DNA from 3 places in the Bradyrhizobium sp. S3.2.6 genome. Region 3 is predicted to be linked to each of the others. Evidence: predicted binding sites of a transcription regulator. Region 3 holds the regulator's gene; each other region holds the start of a gene.
What was found. Region 3 encodes PhoB, which activates phosphate uptake and scavenging genes when phosphate is short. Its sites were predicted from a motif close to TGTCATNNANCTGTCAT; they were not measured.
Positions count from the first base shown of each region.

Region 1: ABID58_RS27970 (DUF47 domain-containing protein) is a predicted target of PhoB. The motif match lies at 3,384-3,400, and genes of this name have one in related genera.
Region 2: ABID58_RS23805 (UDP-2,3-diacylglucosamine diphosphatase) is a predicted target of PhoB. The motif match lies at 3,603-3,619, and genes of this name have one in related genera.

Region 1 is NZ_JBEPOS010000020.1:10,644-17,199, reverse strand. It holds gene ABID58_RS27985 (peptide chain release factor 3) at 1-1,195, opposite strand, end outside; gene sugE (quaternary ammonium compound efflux SMR transporter SugE) at 1,371-1,685, shown strand; gene ABID58_RS27975 (inorganic phosphate transporter) at 1,678-2,682, opposite strand; gene ABID58_RS27970 (DUF47 domain-containing protein) at 2,697-3,341, opposite strand; gene ABID58_RS27965 (branched-chain amino acid ABC transporter permease) at 3,498-4,466, opposite strand; gene ABID58_RS27960 (branched-chain amino acid ABC transporter permease) at 4,468-5,331, opposite strand; gene ABID58_RS27955 (ABC transporter substrate-binding protein) at 5,403-6,556, opposite strand, start outside.
Region 2 is NZ_JBEPOS010000014.1:167,016-173,571, forward strand. It holds gene ABID58_RS23785 (c-type cytochrome) at 1-10, shown strand, start outside; gene ABID58_RS23790 (Lrp/AsnC ligand binding domain-containing protein) at 7-252, opposite strand; gene ABID58_RS23795 (ATP-binding protein) at 367-2,346, opposite strand; gene thiD (bifunctional hydroxymethylpyrimidine kinase/phosphomethylpyrimidine kinase) at 2,627-3,427, shown strand; gene ABID58_RS23805 (UDP-2,3-diacylglucosamine diphosphatase) at 3,643-4,455, shown strand; gene ABID58_RS23810 (glycosyltransferase family 4 protein) at 4,455-5,498, shown strand; gene ABID58_RS23815 (threonine/serine dehydratase family protein) at 5,565-6,548, shown strand.
Region 3 is NZ_JBEPOS010000001.1:712,506-719,061, reverse strand. It holds gene ABID58_RS03325 (aspartate aminotransferase family protein) at 1-551, opposite strand, end outside; gene ABID58_RS03320 (GcrA family cell cycle regulator) at 1,005-1,514, shown strand; gene phoB (phosphate regulon transcriptional regulator PhoB) at 1,634-2,341, opposite strand; gene phoU (phosphate signaling complex protein PhoU) at 2,364-3,080, opposite strand; gene pstB (phosphate ABC transporter ATP-binding protein PstB) at 3,092-3,913, opposite strand; gene pstA (phosphate ABC transporter permease PstA) at 3,910-4,755, opposite strand; gene pstC (phosphate ABC transporter permease subunit PstC) at 4,757-5,746, opposite strand; gene pstS (phosphate ABC transporter substrate-binding protein PstS) at 5,925-6,556, opposite strand, start outside.

The DNA of each region.
Region 1 (6,556 bases), on a different contig from region 3:
AGCTCGGCACGCCAACGAAATTGAAATCCTCGCCCTCGGTCAGGGTATCGCCGATGCGCAGCGTGCCGTGATTGGGAATGCCGACGACGTCGCCGGCAAAAGCCTCGTCCGCAACCGAACGGTCCTGGGCAAAGAAGAATTGCGGGCTCGACAGCGGCATGCTCTTGCCGGTGCGCACCAGCTTCGCCTTCATGCCGCGGCTGAGCTTGCCGGAGCAGAGCCGCGCAAAGGCGATGCGGTCCCGATGGTTCGGATCCATGTTCGCCTGGATCTTGAACACGAAGGCGCTCATGCGCGGATCGGTCGCCTCGACCTTGCGCTGGTCGCTGTCCTGCGCGCGCGGCTCGGGAGCGAACTTGCCGAGGCCTTCCAGCAAGTCACCGACGCCGAAATTGCGAAGCGCGCTGCCGAAATAGACCGGCGTCAGATGGCCCTCGCGGAACGCGTCGAGCTCGAACGGCTTCGAGGCTTCCGTCACGAGTTCGAGCTCGTCCTTCACCGCCGAGATGTCGAGATTGGCATTGAGCTTGGCAAGTTCCGCGATCTCGATCTGCTGCGCGGCGCCCGTCTTGGCGCCTCCACCTTCGAGCAGGCGCACGCCGCCATTAGCGACGTCATAGGTGCCGAGAAAGTCGCGGCCGCGGCCGACCGGCCAGGTCATCGGCGTCGTGTCGAGCGCCAGTGTCTTCTCGATCTCGTCGAGCAGCTCGAAAACATCGCGGCTCTCGCGATCCATTTTATTGATGAAGGTAATGATCGGGATATCTCGAAGACGACACACCTCGAACAGCTTTCGCGTCCGCGCCTCGATGCCTTTGGCGGCATCGATCACCATGACAGCAGAGTCGACGGCCGTCAGCGTGCGGTAGGTGTCTTCCGAAAAGTCTTCGTGGCCCGGCGTGTCCAGGAGGTTGAAGACGAGGCCTTCGAACTCGAAGGTCATCACCGAGGTCACAACCGAGATGCCGCGCTCGCGCTCGATCTTCATCCAGTCCGAGCGGGTGTTGCGCCGTTCGCCCTTGGCCTTGACCTGGCCGGCCAGATTGATGGCGCCGCCGAACAGCAGCAGCTTTTCGGTCAGCGTGGTCTTGCCGGCGTCCGGGTGCGAAATGATCGCAAAAGTGCGCCGCCGCGACACCTCTGCGGTAAGCGGCGAACGGGCCGGCGATTCGGCTGTGGTGGCGATGTCGGACATTGCGGGAGCGTTTGGCAGGGAAAATGGGCCTGAGCAAGCCTCATTTGGTGATTGCGGAGCCCTTTGGCCAGCCCCATATCGGCTTCGATCAGACAGATCTTTGCGGGAGGACGACCTTCCTGCTCATCAGCCTATCAGCCTGCGGGGACGACCCTGCCATGAATGGAGGGTCGTCATGGCCTGGAGCATCCTGTTCGTCGCCGGTCTTCTCGAGATCACCTGGGCGATTGGCCTGAAATATACCGAAGGTTTCAGCAGGGCGGTTCCTTCCGTCATCACGCTCGCGGCGATGGCGGGCAGCGTGATCCTGCTCGGGCTCGCGCTCAAGTCACTGCCCGTCGGAACCGCCTATGCGGTATGGACCGGCATCGGGGCGGTCGGCACCGCGACGCTGGGCATCATCCTGTTCGGCGAACCCGCGACCGCGCTTCGCCTCGCCAGCATCGGGCTGATCGTCGCCGGCATTGTCGGGCTGAAGCTCGTTACTTGAAGATCTGGACCGCCCACCAGCTCAGCGCCGCGACGATGGCCGAGGCCGGGATCGTGATCACCCAGGCATAGACGATCGAGCTCGCCACGTTCCAGCGCACCGCCGAGACGCGGCGGGCCGCGCCGACGCCGACGATGGCGCCGGTGATGGTGTGGGTGGTCGAGACGGGGACGCCGAGGAAGGTGGCCATGAACAGGGTCGCCGCCCCGCCGGTCTCGGCGCAGAAACCCTGCATCGGCGTCAGCTTGGTAATGCGCAAGCCCATGGTGCGGACGATCCGCCAGCCGCCCATCAGCGTGCCCAGCGCCATCGCCGCCTGGCACGACAGCACCACCCAGAACGGCACGGTGAATTCGCCGCCGAGATGGCCCTGCGAATAGAGCAGCACGGCGATGATGCCCATCGTCTTCTGCGCATCATTGCCGCCATGGCCAAGCGAATAGAGCGAGGCGGAGGCGAATTGCAGGATGCGGAAGGCGCGGTCGACCGCGAACGGCGTCGAACGCACCGAGAGCCAGGACACGATGGCGACCAGCATCATTGCAAGCAGGAAGCCGACCAGCGGCGACAGCACGATCGCCAGTACGGCCTTAGTCAGCCCACTCCAGACCGCGGCCGATAGTCCGGCCTTGGCCATGCCGCCGCCGACGAGGCCGCCGATCAGCGCATGCGAGGAGGAAGACGGGATGCCTAACGCCCAGGTCACGAGATTCCAGACGATGGCGCCGACAAGCGCTGCGAAGATCACCTGGGCATCGACAATCGCGGGATCGATGATGCCGGTGCCGATGGTCTGGGCGACGTGAAGGCCGAACACCATGAAGGCGACGAAATTGAAGAACGCGGCCCAGATCACCGCGAATTGCGGCCGCAGCACGCGGGTCGAGACGATGGTCGCGATCGAATTGGCGGCGTCGTGCAGGCCGTTCAGGAAGTCGAACAGCAGCGCGACGGCGATCAATCCGACCAGGACGGGAAGACCCAACGCAGCATCCACGGCGCGGCCCTGCCCTAAACTTGCTCGATGACGATGCTGTTGATCTCGTTCGCGACGTCGTCGAAGCGATCGGCCACCTTCTCGAGATGGTCGTAGATTTCGACGCCGACGATGAAGTCCATCGCGCTGCCGTTGCGGTGCTTGAGGAACAGCTCCTTCAGGCCGATGTCGTGGAGATCATCGACGCGGCCCTCGAGCTTGCCCAATTCCTCCGTGATCGCGGTCAGCATTGCGACGTTGGGCCCGATTGACTGCATCAGCGGCAGCGCGCGTCCAACCAGATTGGCGCACTCGATCAGGAGCGCGCCGATCTCGCGCATTGGCGGCTCGAAGGTGCGGACCTCGAACAGCATCACCGCCTTGGCGGTCTGCTGCATCTGGTCGATGGCATCGTCCATCGAGGTAATGAGGTTCTTGATGTCGCCGCGGTCGAACGGCGTGATGAAGGTGCGGCGCACCGCCGTCAGCACCTCACGGGTGATGTTGTCGGCATCGTTCTCGAACTGATTGACCCGCTGACAGTAGACCGGCGTCTCCTCCCCCCCGTTCAGCATGCCCTGCAACGCGACGGAGCCCTGGATCACGGTCTGGGCGTGGCGGTCGAACAGGTCGAAGAACCGTTCTTCCTTGGGCAGGAAAGCGCGAAACCAACGCATCATGGGAATAGTCTACCGGTTGGACATGGCCCGGCCCGAACGGACCGTCGTAAAACCGTCATAGACCATTTTCGCTTCGCGCGCGTGTCATCTCGCGCCCGCGGAGCCGGATCATCCACCGGATTCGCGCACCAATGAAACTGGTGCGATATCAATTATTTAGAGCGACCGCCGAAAGTAGTGCGCAACTTCACCAACGACGCCACGGCGGAAGGTGAGCACGCAGATCACGAAGATCGAGCCCTGGATCACCGTCACCCATTGGCCGAAACCGGCCAGATATTGCTGCATGGCGATGATCGCGAAGGCGCCGACCACGGGACCGAAAACGGTGCCGAGACCGCCGACCAGCGTCATCAGCACGACTTCGCCCGACATCGACCAGTGCACATCGGTGAGCGAGGCGTTCTGCGCCACGAACACTTTCAGCGCGCCGGCAAAGCCCGCCAGCGTTCCCGACAGGACAAACGCCAGGAACTTGTACTGGTCGGTCCGGTAGCCGAGCGAGATGGCGCGCGGCTCGTTCTCGCGGATCGACTTCAGGACCTCGCCGAACGGCGAGTTGATGATGCGATAGATCAGCAGGAAGCCCGCGAGGAAGCCGACCAGCACGACGTAATAGAGCACCGTCGGCTTCGACAGGTCGAGCACGCCGAACATGTGCCCCTGCGGAATGCCCTGGATGCCGTCCTCACCGTGGGTGAACGGCGCCTGGAGGTAGATGAAGTACAGCAGCTGCGACAGCGCCAGCGTGATCATCGAGAAATAGATGCCCTGGCGGCGGATCGAGATGTAGCCGGTGATGAGCGACAACCCGAACGCCGCAGCGATGCCGACGAGAATGCCGAGCTCAGGCGGCAGCGCCCACACCTTCAGCGCGTGCGCGCTGCAATAGCCGGCTGTGCCCATGAACATCGCATGGCCGAACGACAGCAGCCCGCCATAGCCGATCAGAAGGTTGAAGGCGCAGGCGAGCAGAGCGAAGCACAACGCCTGCATCACGAAGAACGGATAGATGCCGCTGAACGGCACCGAGGCCAGCAGCAGCGCCATCACCGCGAATACGATCATCTCGTCACGCATCGCGCGGGGGCTCATCGGCAGCGTGTCGTCCGTCAAGGCTGTCATATCAGGCTGCCCTTCCCGTCAATCCGGTTGGCTTCACCAAGAGCACCAGCACCATCAGCACGAACACGACGGTGTTGGAGGCCTCGGGGTAGAAATATTTGGTCAGGCCCTCGATCACGCCGAGCGCGAAGCCGGTGATGATGGAGCCCATGATCGATCCCATGCCGCCGATCACCACCACCGCGAAAACCACGATGATGAGGTCGGCGCCCATCAGCGGCCGGACCTGGTTGATCGGCGCCGAGAGCACGCCGGCGAGCGCCGCCAGGCCGACGCCGAGACCGTAGGTCAACGTGATCATGCGGGGCACGTTGATGCCGAAGGCCCGCACCAGCGTCGGATTTTCAGTGGCGGCGCGCAAGTTGGCCCCAAGCCGCGTCTTCTCGATCAGGAACCAGGTCGCAAGGCACACCACCAGCGAGAAGATGACGACCCAGCCGCGATAGATCGGCAGGAACATGAAGCCGAGATTCATGCCGCCCTTGAGCTGGTCCGGAATAGAGTAAGGCAGGCCTGACGAACCGAAATAGTTCTGGAACACGCCCTGGACGATCAGCGCGATGCCGAAGGTCAGCAGCAGACCGTAGAGATGGTCGAGCCCGGTCAGGAATTTCAGCATGGTCCGTTCCAGGATCATGCCGAAGATGCCGACGATGATCGGCGCAAACAGCAGCGCCCACCAGTAATTGATGCCGCCGAGGTTCAGCAGGAAATAGGCGACGAAGGCGCCCATCATGTAGAGTGCGCCATGGGCGAAATTGATGATGTTGAGCATGCCGAAAATGACGGCGAGCCCGAGACTGAGCAGCGCATAGAATGAGCCGTTGATCAGTCCCACCAGTAGCTGTGCGTAGAGAGCCTGCATCGATCCAGCACCCAGTCCCTTCGGCGTTCCCAAAGTAGCGCCCGCCGGCTCGTCGCCGGCGGGCTTCGGTCTTATTTCTTAAGCAGCGCGCACTTGCTCTCGGAGAGCGGCGTGAAGGCCTGATCGCCCGGCACGGTGCCGACGAGCTTGTAGAAGTCCCACGGTCCCTTGGACTCGGAGGGCTTCTTCACCTCGAACAGATAGGCGTTGTGGATGGTGCGGCCGTTGGGCTGGATCTCGCCCTTGCCGAACAGTTCGTCTTCCGTCGGCATCGACTTCATCTTCTCGACGACTTTGACGCCGTCATGAGGATTGCCGCCGAGCGCGTCCAGCGCCTTGAGATAGTGGCGCACGCCCGCATAGACACCCGCCTGCACCATGGTCGGCATCGCGCCGCTCTTCATCTTCTCCGAGAACCGCTTGGAGAAAGCCCGGGTCTGATCGTTCATGTCCCAGTAGAAGGTCTCGGTGAAGTTCAGGCCCTGCGCGGTTTCCAGACCGATCGCCTTGACGTCGGTGAGGAACAAGAGCAGCGCCGCGAGCTTCTGGCCGCCCTTGACGATGCCGAACTCGGCGGCCTGCTTGATCGTGTTGGTGGTGTCGCCGCCGGCATTGGCAAGGCCGATGATCTTGGCCTTGGAGGCTTGCGCCTGGAGCAGGAAGGACGAGAAGTCCGGCGTGTTGAGCGGATGCTTGACGCCGCCGACGACCTTGCCGCCGTTGGCGGTGATAACGGCGGTGGTATCGCGCTCGAGCGCCGCACCGAAGGCGTAGTCCGCGGTCAGGAAGAACCAGGTGTCACCACCGGCCTTCACCAGCGCCTGGCCAGTGGTGTGGGCCAGCATGTAGGTGTCGTAGGTCCAGTGCACGGTGTTGGGCGAGCACTGCGCGTTGGTGAGGTCGGAGGTCGCCGCACCCGAGTTGATGTAGACGCCGTTCTTTTCCTTCACGACGTTGTTGACCGCGAGCGCTACGCCGGAATTCGGCACGTCGACGATGATGTCGACCTTGTCGACGTCGAACCACTGCCGCGCGATCGCGGTGCCGATATCCGGCTTGTTCTGGTGATCGCCGGAGATGATGTCGATCTTCCAGCCCTTCGCAGCGAGGCCGGAATCTTCCACCGCCATCTGCGCGGCAAGCGTCGAGCCGGGCCCACCGAGGTCGGCATAGAGACCGGACTGATCGGACAGCGCACCGATCTTGACCGTCTTGTCCTGCGCGA
Region 2 (6,556 bases), on a different contig from region 3:
TGGCGGTTAGCTGGTGCCGAACGCCTTGAAGGTGATGATGGTGAGCGTGTCCTGGATGCCGGGCAGCACCTGCACCTTCTCGTTGATGAAGTGGCCGATGTCGGTGTCGTTGTCGACATAGAACTTCACCAGCAAATCGTAATGGCCGGCTGTCGAGTAGATCTCGGAGGCGATCTCGGCTTCGGCAAGCGCATTGGCGACCGTATAGGACTGGCCGAGCTTGCATTTGATCTGGACGAAAAAGGGAACCATTGCAGTCACTCCGAAGGCGTATTCTTCCGGCTAATAGGCCAAAACCGGCCGGATTTAGCAAGCGGACTTGCGGCCTGCGGGGACAAGCCGCCCGCGCGCAAATACGGTTTTGCCCTACGAAGTCACCGTCACCGCGGCGAAGGCGTCCCTGAGCCGCTGGGCGAGCTCGGCCTTGCGATAGGGCTTGGTCAGGACCACTGCGTCGGCTTGCGCGCGGCCCTGCTCGAGCAGGGTCTCCAGCGCATAGCCTGAGGTGAACAGCACCGGCAGGCCCGGCCGAATCCGCCGGGCCTGGTCGGCGAGCTCCCAGCCGCTCATTCCGCCGGGCATGACGATATCGGTGAACAGCATGTCGATGCCGGGGTCGGCGCCCAGCCGCTGCAGGGCATCCTGGCCGTTGACGGCGGCGACGACGCGATAGCCGAGCGCCTCCACCCGCAGGATCACCGAGGAGCGCACGAACGGATCGTCTTCCGCGATCAGGATCTTCTCGTGCCCGCGCGGCGCGACGTCCTCGCTTTCCAGCGCATCGGCCAACGATTGTCCGGCACCGGCACGCGGCAGGTAGATCCGAATCGTCGTTCCCAGGCCCTGTTCACTATAGATCGAGACGTGACCATCGGACTGCCTGGCGAAGCCATAGACCATGCTCAGCCCGAGCCCTGACCCCTTGCCGACCTCCTTGGTGGTGAAGAATGGTTCGAATGCGCGCTCGATCACCTCGGGCGTCATGCCTTCGCCGTCATCAGTGACGGAAATCAGCGCGTAGGCGCCCGAAGCCACTTCCGGGTGCAGGGCACGATAGTCCTCGTCGATCGCGGCCAGTTCCGTGCTCAACGTCAGGTGTCCGCCTGATGGCATCGCGTCCTGCGCATTCAGCGCAAGGTTCAGCACGGCGGATTCGAGCTGGGCGCGGTCCGCAAAGGCCAAGATCGTGCCGGGCCCGAAGGCTGTCTTGATCTCGATGTTCTCGCGCAAGGTGCGCTTGAGCAGCTTGAGCATGGACCCGAGCAGCTCGCGGCAATCGACCGTCTGCGGCTGGAGCAATTGGCGGCGACTGAACGCGAGCAGCCGCTGCGTCAGCTCCGCGCCGCGTTCGCCGGACTCGCAGATGTCGTCGGCAAATTGCCGCAAATCGGGCCGCGTCTTGAGCTGCTCGCTGAGATGCTCGGCGTTGCCAATGATCACGGTCAGGAGATTGTTGAAGTCGTGCGCGATGCCGCCGGAGAGCTGGCCGACCGTCTCCATCTTCTGCGCCTGCTGAAGCTGCTGCTCGGTCAGCTTGCGCGCGGTCAGATCGTGGATGATGCCGACATGGATCAGATCGCCGTCCTGCCACGCCTGGCCCACCGACAGATCCATCGGGAAGGTCGATCCGTCCTTGCGCAGGCCGGCGGCTTCGCCGGTCGCGAAGCGCCGCGCATGACGGGTGGATGAGGGCCTCTCCTGGTTGGACATCAGCATGCCGATGTCGAGATTCATGACCTCGGCGGCGTGATAGCCGAACAGCCGTTCGCAGGCGGGATTGAACAGGAGAATGCGGGCTTGCGCGTCGAACAGGATGACACCGTCGACGGCGGTCTCGACGACCGCGGTGAGACGCGTCACGCTTTCACGCATCGCGCGCTGGGCGTCTCCGACCTGCCGCAGCAGCAGCGTCGCGTCCCGGCTCTTGATCTCCTCCTCCTCGAGCGCAGCCTGAACCTTCTGCAGCTCAAACGGGGAGGGGATGGTCAGGATTTTCGGCAAGAGCGGCCAAAGTGCACCGGCGGTGAAGATGGAGGCCGCAGCCGTGACCGCCTTGACCAGGCCCTCGATGCCGTAGATCGGGACCCAGAGCGTGTAGATCGACAGCACATGGGTCAGGCCGCAGGCCATGATGAAGATGGCGAACGCCCAGTAGACCCAGCCGAATTGGAGGTCTCGCCGCTTGGTGACGAGAATGGTGAGAGCGAACGGGATCGAGAAATAGGCGGCGGCTATGATGGCATCGGAGACGACGTGGAGCCAGATCAGCTCAGGTTCCCACAACAGGCAGATGCCGTGCGGTGAGAACATCGAGGAGTCGAGAATGCGTTCGAAGTAGGCCCACATGATACAGTCCCGAGAGGGTTGCAGGCCGGGGGCGGCCCGCAACATGGCATCGCCAGCGAATCGATCAATCTTTCACTGATTTGGATGGACCCGCCAAGGCCGGGCGATGACTAGGTCTTATTTGTCCGGATGTGCACGTTTCCGGGACGACGATACTGCGTGGCACCGCGCGTGCACGATTCGCGGCTTGCTGGTGCTCCGAGCGCGCGGTAGGAGAAGCCATGACTTCGAAATGCCTGACTTTGAAACGCCTGGCTTCGAAAACCCGGAAAACCGCCCGATGACCACGCCCGTGGCGCTCACCATCGCCGGCTCGGATTCGAGCGGCGGCGCCGGCATTCAGGCCGACCTGAAGACCTTTGCCGCGCTCGGCGTCTACGGTGCCTCCGCGATCACGGCGCTGACGGCGCAGAACACCAAAGGTGTCAGCGGCATTCACGCGGTTTCCGCGGCGTTCGTCACCGCGCAGATCGATGCGGTGCTCTCCGATCTCGACGTCGGCGCGGTGAAGATCGGCATGGTGGCGCAGGCCGAGACTATCGATGCGATCGCCTCTGCGCTGTCGCGCTGGAAGCCTCGCAATATCGTGCTCGATCCCGTGATGGTCGCAACCTCGGGCGACCGCCTGCTGGCGTCCGAAGCCGTCGAGGCCCTGCGCAAGAAACTGATTCCGCTGGCCTCGGTCGTTACGCCAAATCTGCCCGAGGCCGCCGCTCTGCTCGACGGGCCGCTTGCGCGAAGCGAAGCCGAGATCGAGAGTCAGGGGCGCCGCCTGCTCGCGCTCGGCTGCCACGCTGTCCTGATCAAGGGCGGGCACGGCGAGGGCGCCGAGAGCATCGACTATCTCGTCGATGCCGGAAACACGATTGCGCTTGCCGCGCCGCGCGTCGCCACGAAGAACACCCATGGCACCGGCTGCTCGCTCTCGTCGGCGATTGCGGCGGGTCTCGCCAAGGGCGAGACCCTGGAGCAGGCGGTGCGCAACGCCAAGGCCTGGATCAGTGTTGCGATTGAAGCAGCCGACCGCTTCAGCGTCGGCCACGGCCACGGGCCGATCCATCATTTCCACAAGTTTTACTGACGCCGGCTGCGAGCTGCGTGTTGGCCCCGCCGTTAACCAGCAGGACCAGGGTGTTCCGGGCTTTTGCGGGCAACCAATGCCGCCTCATGTCGCCTGATTGTCGCATGCGACTGATATTCGCGGGGAGGGCGAGGCGAGGTTTGATTCGTAGCTGAGGTGCCTCAAAGGTCCAATTGGTCATCCCCCTGTCACGGGACATTGTTACAGGCTGTCGCATGGGAAGTTACGATGTGAGTGACGAGAGCCCTGAAAGGCGCTTTCGCACCTTGTTCATTTCCGATGTCCATCTCGGAGCCCGCGGCTCGCAAGCCGACCTGCTGCTGGACTTCCTGCGCTACCACGACGCCGACACTATCTATCTCGTCGGCGACATCGTCGACGGCTGGGCGCTGAAATCGAGCTGGCACTGGCCGCAATCGCACAACGACCTAGTGCAGAAGCTCCTGCGCAAGGCGCGCAAGGGCGCCAAGGTCATCTACGTGCCCGGCAATCACGACGAGTTCCTGCGCAACTATTACGGCACGCATTTCGGCGGCATCGACGTGGTCGAGAACACCGTCCACACCGGCGTGGACGGCAAGCGCTATCTCGTCATCCACGGCGACATCTTCGACCTCGTGGTGCAGAACGCGCGCTGGCTCGCCCATCTCGGCGACAAGGCCTACGACTTCGCGATCCAGATGAATCGCTTCGTCAACTTCTTCCGCCGCATGTTCAAGGTGCCCTACTGGTCGCTGTCGCAGTGGGCCAAGCAGAAGGTCAAGAACGCCGTGAACTATATCGGCGCGTTCGAGCAGGCGCTCTCGGCCGAAGCACGGCGCCATGACGCCGACGGTGTGATCTGCGGCCACATCCACTACGCCGTGATCCGCGACGAGAATGGCATCCGCTACATGAATTGCGGCGACTGGGTCGAGAGCTGCACCGCGCTGGTCGAGCACGATGACGGTCGTTTCGAGATCATCACCTGGGCCGACCACGCCCAAAAGCCTGCAGCCGTACCGCAGGTGGCAGCAAGGGCGGCTTGATGCGCATCCTGGTCGCGACCGACGCCTGGCACCCGCAAGTCAACGGTGTGGTTCGGACGCTGACCAAGCTTGCTGACGCCGCCAAGACGCTCGGTACCGAGTTTACATTCCTGACGCCGCAATCGTTCCGCACCTTTGCGATGCCGAGCTATCGCGACGTGCGGCTCGCGATGCCGCGCCCGGCGCGCATCGCAAGACTGATTGAGGAAGCGCGGCCCGACAGCATCCACATCGCGACGGAAGGGCCGATCGGCCTGATGGTCCGCCGCTATTGCCGGCAGCGCAAGCTGCCGTTCACGACCAGCTTTCACACCCGCTTTCCCGAATATGTCCGCGCCCGCGTGCCGGTTCCGGAATCCCTGATCTGGCGGGCGCTGCGGCGTTTCCACAGCGCCAGCCGCGCCGTGATGGCGGCGACGCCAGCACTCGCCCGCGAGCTCAGCGAGCGCGGCTTTGCCAATGTCGTGCTGTGGCCGCGCGGCGTCGACACAAAGCTGTTCCACCCTCGCGCCATCGATCTCTGCCTCCCGGCACCGGTGTTCCTTTCCGTCGGCCGGGTCTCGGTCGAGAAGAATCTCGAGGCGTTTCTCGACCTCGATCTGCCCGGCACCAAGGTGATCGTCGGCGATGGCCCGGCGCGCAACACACTGGAAGAGGCCTATCCCGACGCGATTTTCCTGGGCGAAAAGCACGGCGAGGAGCTGGCCGACATCTACGCGGCAGCCGACGTCTTCGTGTTTCCGAGCAGGACCGACACGTTCGGCCTGGTCCTGCTCGAGGCGCTCGCGAGCGGGCTGCCGGTTGCGGCGTTCCCGGTGAAGGGGCCGCGCGACGTCATCGGCGATGCGCCGGTCGGCGCGCTGGACAATGACCTGCGCAGTGCCTGCTTCGCGGCGCTCGATGTCTCCAGGCCAGCCTGCGTCGAATTCGCCGCCAATTACACCTGGGAAGCCTCGGCGAGGGCATTTGTGGACAGCATCCGGGCGGCCGGCGCGGTGCTGCCCGGCCGGACCGGCACGGAACAGCCGCGCTTCGTCGCCTGAACGGATAAAAATCCTCGCGCGGAGATGTCTTGCCCGCGCCGCGTCCGCCGCGATAACATCGCCCCCATGTCCGAACAGCCCCTTCCGATCGGCCCCGCCGATATCGATGCCGCAGCGCGCGTGCTCGCGCCTTTCGCTGTCCGCACCCCGCTGTTGTCCTTTCCCGTGCTCAACGAGCGCGTTGGCGCGAAAGTGTTCCTGAAGCCGGAGATGCTCCAGCGCACCGGCTCCTTCAAGTTCCGTGGCGCCTTCAACAAGGTGTTCTCGATCCCGCAGGACAAGCGTGCCGGCGGCGTCGTCGCGTTCTCCTCCGGCAATCACGCCCAGGGCGTGGCGGCGGCGGCCAAGATCCTCGACATGCGGGCGACCATCGTGATGCCGGCGGACGCGCCGCTCTCGAAGCGTGAGCGCACCAAATCCTATGGCGCCGAGGTCGTGCTGTACGATCGCGACCGCGACGATCGCGAGGCGATCTCGCGCGGCATCGCCGAGAAGCGCGGCGCGACGCTGGTCAGGCCCTATGACGATCCTTTCGTGATCGCGGGGCAGGGCACCGCCGGCCGCGAGATCGCGGAGGACATGGCAACGCTCGGCCTCTCACCTGACATCGTGGTGGCGCCGGCCTCCGGCGGCGGCCTGATCGCAGGCGTCGCGACCGCCGTGAAGGCGCGCTACCCACTAGCCGAGATCGTGGTGGCCGAGCCCGAGGCGTTCGACGATCACGGCCTGTCGCTGACCGCAGGCCATCGCGAGCCGCACGGGCCTGCGGGCCGCACCATCTGCGACGCGCTGATGGCGCTGATCCCGGGCGAAATGACCTTTGCGATCAACAGCAAGCTTCTGGCGCGCGGCGTGACCGCGTCGGACAAGGAAGTCGGCGCGGCCGTCGCCTTTGCCTATCGCGAGCTGAAGCTCGTGGTCGAGCCCGGCGGTGCGGTAGGCCTTGCGGCGCTGCTTGCCGGCCGCCTCGACGTTGCCGGCAAGAACGTGGTCATCGTGCTCTCCGGCGGCAACGTCGATGCGGATCTGTTCGCTGAGCTGGTGGCCTGAGGTTTTGA
Region 3 (6,556 bases):
ATCAGGATGCCGGCGGTCTGCGGACCGATCGCCTTCTTCACGGCCTCGATGTCGCCGTGCGGGATCTGGTCGAAACCGTCCATCGGCGGACCGAAACCTTCGAGATATTTTGCAGAGCCGGTCGCAGCCAGCGTCGCCAGCGTGCGGCCGTGGAAGGCGCCTTCGAAGGTGATGATGCGGTAGCGCTCCGGATGTCCTTTGGAGAAGTGATGATGGCGGACCAGCTTGATCACACCCTCCAGCGCTTCGGCGCCGGAATTGCAGAAGAACACGAAGTCCGCAAAACTCTCGTTGCAGAGACGCGCGGCGAGCTTCTCGCCGTCCGGGCTCTGGAACAGGTTCGACATGTGCCAGAGTTTTGTGGCCTGCTCCTGCAGCGCCTTGACCAGCGCGGGATGGGCATGGCCGAGCGCATTCACCGCCACGCCCGAGGTGAAATCGAGATAGCGATCGCCATTGGTTGCGATCAACCAGACGCCTTCACCGCGCTCAAAACCGATGTCGGTTCTGGCGAAAACGGGGAGCAAGTGCGGCGCTGCGCTGTTAGCCATGATGGTCTCTTTGGATGTTTCGGACGGCCTGAAACTGCGTTGCGCAGCGCATCATTGGTCCGGAAAACGAAACGTGCCGCCTTTTAAGGGCGGCACGCATCACTATCTTATGCTTGGCACCATTGGTGTCAATGCCGCCCGGAAAGCCCCGCGAAACCCAGATTCCGTAGTCTTGCGGTGCCGAATTTGCGGGTTTTGGCCACGGAACATGTGGAAGCGAGTCGGCGGACTCTTGCGCGTGAGTCACGCCATATTGTAGCGTCTGGCTTGTCAGATACGACATCTCGTGCAGCGGTTCTGATCCCAAAAGTCCTCATGTACCGGCGTAAACGTTCGGGCGTATCATTGCGCCCGGCGAGCCTTAAGGGATTCTGGCGGCACGGATTTTTCGAGGCTTAGGCATTCGTTGTGCGGCCCCCAGGATGGCAGGCGCGCGGCGAAGGAAAGGGTGCAATGACGGTTTTGACCTGGTCCGACGATCGCGTCGAACAGCTGAAAAAGCTCTGGGAGGCCGGACTTTCGGCCAGCCAGATCGCCGCTGAGCTTGGGAATGTCACCCGTAACGCCGTGATCGGCAAGGTTCACCGGCTCGGCTTGTCGGGCCGCGCCAAGAGCCCGTCTTCGGCAGCTCCGCGGCCGCGCAAGGCGCGTCCAGCGCCGCACATGATGCGGGTGAGCAGGCCCATCGCACGCGGCAATACCGCGCTGGCGCAGGCTTTCGAGGTCGAGGTCGAGGCTGAACCGGTCACCTACGACAACGTGGTACCGATGAGCCAGCGGCTGTCGCTCCTCGAATTGAACGAGGCGACCTGCCACTGGCCGGTCGGCGATCCCTCGAGCCCGGATTTCTTCTTCTGCGGCGGCAAAGCGCTCTCCGGCCTGCCCTATTGCGCCCAGCACTCGCGGGTCGCGTATCAGCCGGCAGCGGATCGCAGGCGGGCCCCGGCGAAGCCGGCGCGGTAAGCTCAGCTCCAAACGACGTCGTCGCGGCCTGGTGCGCAATTGCGCACGGGCCGGAACGATCGGGAGAAGGATCGGCGCGCCTTTGGCGCGCTTTTTTGTTGAGGTCTGCTCAGGCCGTTTCAGGCCTGCTCGGCCTTCGCGAACCGATCGTCCAGCGCGTAGCCGGCGCCGCGGACGGTGCGGATCGGGTCCTGCTCGCGGCCGAGATTGAGCAGCTTGCGCAGGCGGCCGATATGCACATCGACGGTGCGCTCATCGATGTAGATGTCGCGGCCCCAGACGCTGTCGAGCAACTGCTCGCGCGAGAACACGCGGCCGGGATGCTCCAGGAAGAACTCCAGCAGGCGATACTCGGTCGGGCCGAGATCGATCGGCCGGCCCGAGCGCGCCACGCGGCGCTTTTCGCGGTCGAGCTCGATGTCGCCGAACGCCAGCACGGTTGCGAGCCGCTCCGGACTTGCACGCCGGAGCAGGCCTTTCACGCGCGCCAGGAGCTCGGGCACCGAGAACGGCTTGACGATATAGTCGTCAGCGCCGGTCGCCAGGCCCCGCACCCGCTCGCTCTCCTCGCCACGCGCGGTGAGCATGATGATCGGCAGCTGCTTGGTGTCGGATCGCGCACGCAACCGCCGACACAGCTCGATGCCTGATAGCCCCGGCAGCATCCAGTCAAGCACGATCAGATCGGGGATGTGCTCCTTGAGGCGGGTGTCGGCGTCGTCGCCGCGCATTACCGTCTCGACGTCATAGCCGTCGCCTTCGAGGTTGTAGCGGAGAAGCTCGGTCAGAGCTTCCTCGTCCTCAACCACCATAATGCGTGCGCCCATCGGGTCGTCGCTCCTTGCGTAATCAGGTGTTCGGGACCGTGGTGGCGAAGGTCGTCATGTCGCCCTTCGGCCGCTTGTCGGTGATCGCTTGGCCTTCGATCATGTAGAACACGGTCTCGGCAATGTTGGTGGCGTGGTCGCCGATCCGCTCGATGTTCTTGGCGCAGAACATCAGATGGATGCAGAACGAGATGTTGCGCGGATCCTCCATCATGTAGGTGAGGAGCTCACGGAACAGCGAGGTGCAGATGGCGTCGACTTCCTCGTCGCCCTTCCACACCGCCATCGCCGCCGGCAGATCGTGCGCGGCATAGGCGTCCAGCACTGACTTGACCTGCTGCTGCACGAGGTCGGTCATGTGCTCGAGGCCGCGGAACAGCTTGAGCGGATGGAAATCCGTCTCCAGCGCCGCGACGCGCTTGCCCATGTTCTTGGCGAGGTCGCCGATGCGCTCGAGATCGGTCGCGACGCGCATGGCGCCGACGATCTCGCGCAGATCCACCGCCATCGGCTGGCGGCGCGCGATCGTGAGCACGGCGCGCTCCTCGATCTTCTTCTGCAGCGTGTCGAGCTCGGCGTCGATGGCGACGACGCGCTGGCCGAGCGCGACGTCGCGGCGGATCAGCGCATCGACGGAATCGACGATCATGCGCTCGGCGATGCCGCCCATCTCGGCGACCAGGCGCGTGAGCTCCTGGAGGTCGGTGTCGAAGGCCTTTGCGGTATGTTCAGAACCCATGTGCCGTCTCCTCAGCCGAACCGGCCGGTGATGTAATCCTGCGTGCGCCGGTCGGTCGGCGATGTGAATATCTTGCTGGTGTCGTCGAACTCTATCAGCTCGCCGAGATACATGAAGGCGGTCTTGTCGGAGACGCGGGCGGCCTGCTGCATGTTGTGGGTCACGATCGCGATCGTGTAGTTCTCGGACAGCTCCTGGATCAGCTCCTCGACCTTGGCGGTCGAGATCGGGTCGAGCGCCGAGCAGGGCTCGTCGAACAGGATCACCTCGGGCCGCACCGCAACCGTGCGGGCGATGCAGAGGCGCTGCTGCTGGCCGCCGGAGAGCGACAGGCCGGAGGCGTTGAGCTTGTCCTTGACCTCGTTCCACAGCGCGCCGCCGCGCAGCGCTTTCTCGACGCGGTCATCCATCTCGGATTTCGAGATCTTCTCATAGAGACGGATGCCGAAGGCGATGTTCTCGTAGATCGTCATCGGGAACGGCGTCGGCTTCTGGAACACCATGCCGACGCGGGCGCGCAGCAGATTGAGGTCGAGCTTGGGGTCGAGGATGTTGGTCTGGTCGAGCATCAGCTGACCGGTGACGCGCTGGCCCGGATAGAGGTCGTACATTCGGTTGAAGATGCGCAGCAGGGTCGACTTGCCGCAGCCCGACGGGCCGATGAAGGCGGTGACCCGGTTGGTGCCGAGCGCCAGGTTGATGTTCTTCAGCGCGTGGTGCTCGCCATAATAGAAGTTGAGGTTGCGCACCGTCACCTTGGCCGGCGCTTCGGGCAGCATCGGCGCCTGGGGCAGGCCGCCGGCCGCGCTCATCGATACGGAAAGATCGGTCATTTTGCGGTCCTCTCGGCGCTGAGAATGCGCGCGCCAATATTCAGGGCAAGAACGGTCAGGGTGATGAGCAGCGCGCCGCTCCAGGCGAGCTGCTTCCAATAGGCGTAGGGGCTCTGGACGAAATTGTTGATGGTGACCGGCAGGTTCGCCATGGTCTTGTTCAGGCCGAGGCTGAAGAACTGGTTCGACAGCGCGGTGAAGAGCAGCGGCGCGGTTTCGCCGGCGACGCGGGCGGTCGCGAGCAGCACGCCGGTGATGAGACCGGAGCGGGCAGCGCGATACGCGATCCGCTTGATCACCAGCGAGCGCGGCAGGCCGAGCGCAGAGGCCGCCTCGCGCAGCGCGTTCGGCACCAGCAGCAGCATGTCCTCGGTCGTGCGCAACACCACCGGGATCACGATGACGGCGAGCGCGAGCGAGCCTGCGATCGCCGAGAAGCCACGCATCGGCACCACTACGGCGCCGTAGATGAACAGGCCGATGATGATCGAGGGCGCCGACAGCAGGATGTCGTTGATGAAGCGGATCACCGAGGTCAGCTTGTCGTTGCGGCCGTACTCGGCGAGATAGGTGCCGGCAAACAGGCCGAGCGGCGCGCCGATGCCGACGCCGATCACGGTCATGATCAGCGAGCCGACGATGGCGTTGCGCAGGCCGCCTTCGGTCGAGCCCGGAGGCGGCGTGTCCGCAACGAACAGATCGAGGTTCAACCCCGCCAGGCCGTTATAGAACAGCGTAATCAGGATCAGTGCGAGCCAGGTGACGCCGAAGGCGGCGGCACCAAAGCAGAGCCCGCGGATCAGGATATCCTTGCGGCGGCGGCGCGAATAAATCGGGTTCATGTTAGTTCCCCGCCTTCTTTTCTAGCCGCATCAGCATCAGCCGGGCGCCGGCCAGCACGAAGAACGTCAGCACGAACAGCAGCAGGCCGAGCAGGATCAGGCCGGACTGGTGCAGGCCGTCGCTCTCGGCGAATTCGGATGCGATCGCCGCCGAGATCGTGGTGCCCGGCGCGAAGATTGAGGACGAGATGCGGAACGAGTTGCCGATGATGAAGGTCACCGCCATGGTCTCGCCGAGCGCACGGCCCAGCGCCAGCATGACGCCGCCGATGATGCCGACGCGGGTGTAGGGGATCACCACGCTGCGCACGACTTCCCAGGTGGTGCAGCCGACGCCGTAAGCAGCCTCCTTCAACACGGGCGGCACCGTCTTGAACACGTCGACCGAGATCGAGGTGATGAAGGGCAGCACCATGATGGCGAGGATCAGCGCGGCATTGAACAGGCTGAGATAGGACGGGGGACCCGCGAAGATCGCACCCAGCACGGGGACGCCGTCAAAGATCTTGATCATGAAGGGCTGAAATGTATTGGCCAGGAACGGACCCAACACGAAGAAGCCCCACATGCCGTAGATGATCGAGGGGATGCCGGCGAGCAGTTCGATGGCCATGCCGATCGGGCGGCGCAGCCATTGCGGGCAAAGCTCGGTGAGGAAGATCGCAATGCCGAGACCCACCGGAATGGCGATCAGCATCGCGATAAAGGAGGTGACGAGCGTACCATACATCGGTCCGAGCGCGCCGAGCACGGGCGGATCGGCCGACGGCGCCCAACGCTGCGTCCACAGGAACGCGAAGCCGTATTCCTTCATCGCAGGGAAGGCGCCGACGATCAGCGACAGGATGATGCCGCCGAGAATGAGGAGCACCGAGATCGCGCTGAGCCGCGTGATCCAGTAGAAGGTGACGTCGCCGAGCTTGAACGCGCTCAAGGCCTTGGCGCGATCATATGGTCCGGCGTCGTCGATTACATCGCTCTGAACGGCCATTTCTGCCACGCCGATCCCCTGTACCAAGAATATACGATTTTTATTGGTCTCGTGCCCCGAATGCGGCGCTAGCTGCGAAGCGTCGCGACGCTGATCCGGGGCCTCGTTCTTGTGGGTCCCGGCTCAGCGCAGCAGCGCTTTCACGCCGCTGCGCGTCCGGGACACGAGAGGAGAGCGCTTAGCTCTTGATCTCGGCAGCCCAGGTCTTCTCGATCAGCTGGACGACGCTGTCGGGCATCGGGATGTAGTCGAGGTCTTCAGCCGCCTTGCCGCCGTTCTTGAACGCCCAGCGGAAGAACTTGATGGCTTCCTGCGAGGCCGCCTTGTCGGTGGCATCCTTGTGCATGAGGATGAAGGTCGCAGCGGTGATCGGCCAGGACTTGTCGCCGGGCTGGTCGGTCAGGATGACGTAGTAGCCGGGAGCCTTGGCCCAGTCGGCATTGGAAGCGGCCGCCTGGAAACCTTCGACCGTCGGCTGCACCGGCTTGCCAGCCTTGTTGATGAGGCCGGTGTAGGTCAGCTTGTTCTGCTTGGCATAGGCGTACTCGACATAGCCGATCGAGTTCTTGGTCTGGCTGATGTTGCCCGACACGCCTTCGTTGCCCTTGGCGCCGACGCCAACCGGCCACTCGACGGCGGTGCCTTCACCCACCTTGCTCTTCCAGTCGGCGCTGGCCTTGGAGAGGTAGTTGGTGAAGTTGAAGGTGGTACCCGAACCGTCCGAGCGGCGGACCACGGTGATCGCGTCCGACGGCAGCTTCACATTCGGATTGAGCTTCTTGATCGCGGCGTCGTCCCACTTGGTGATCT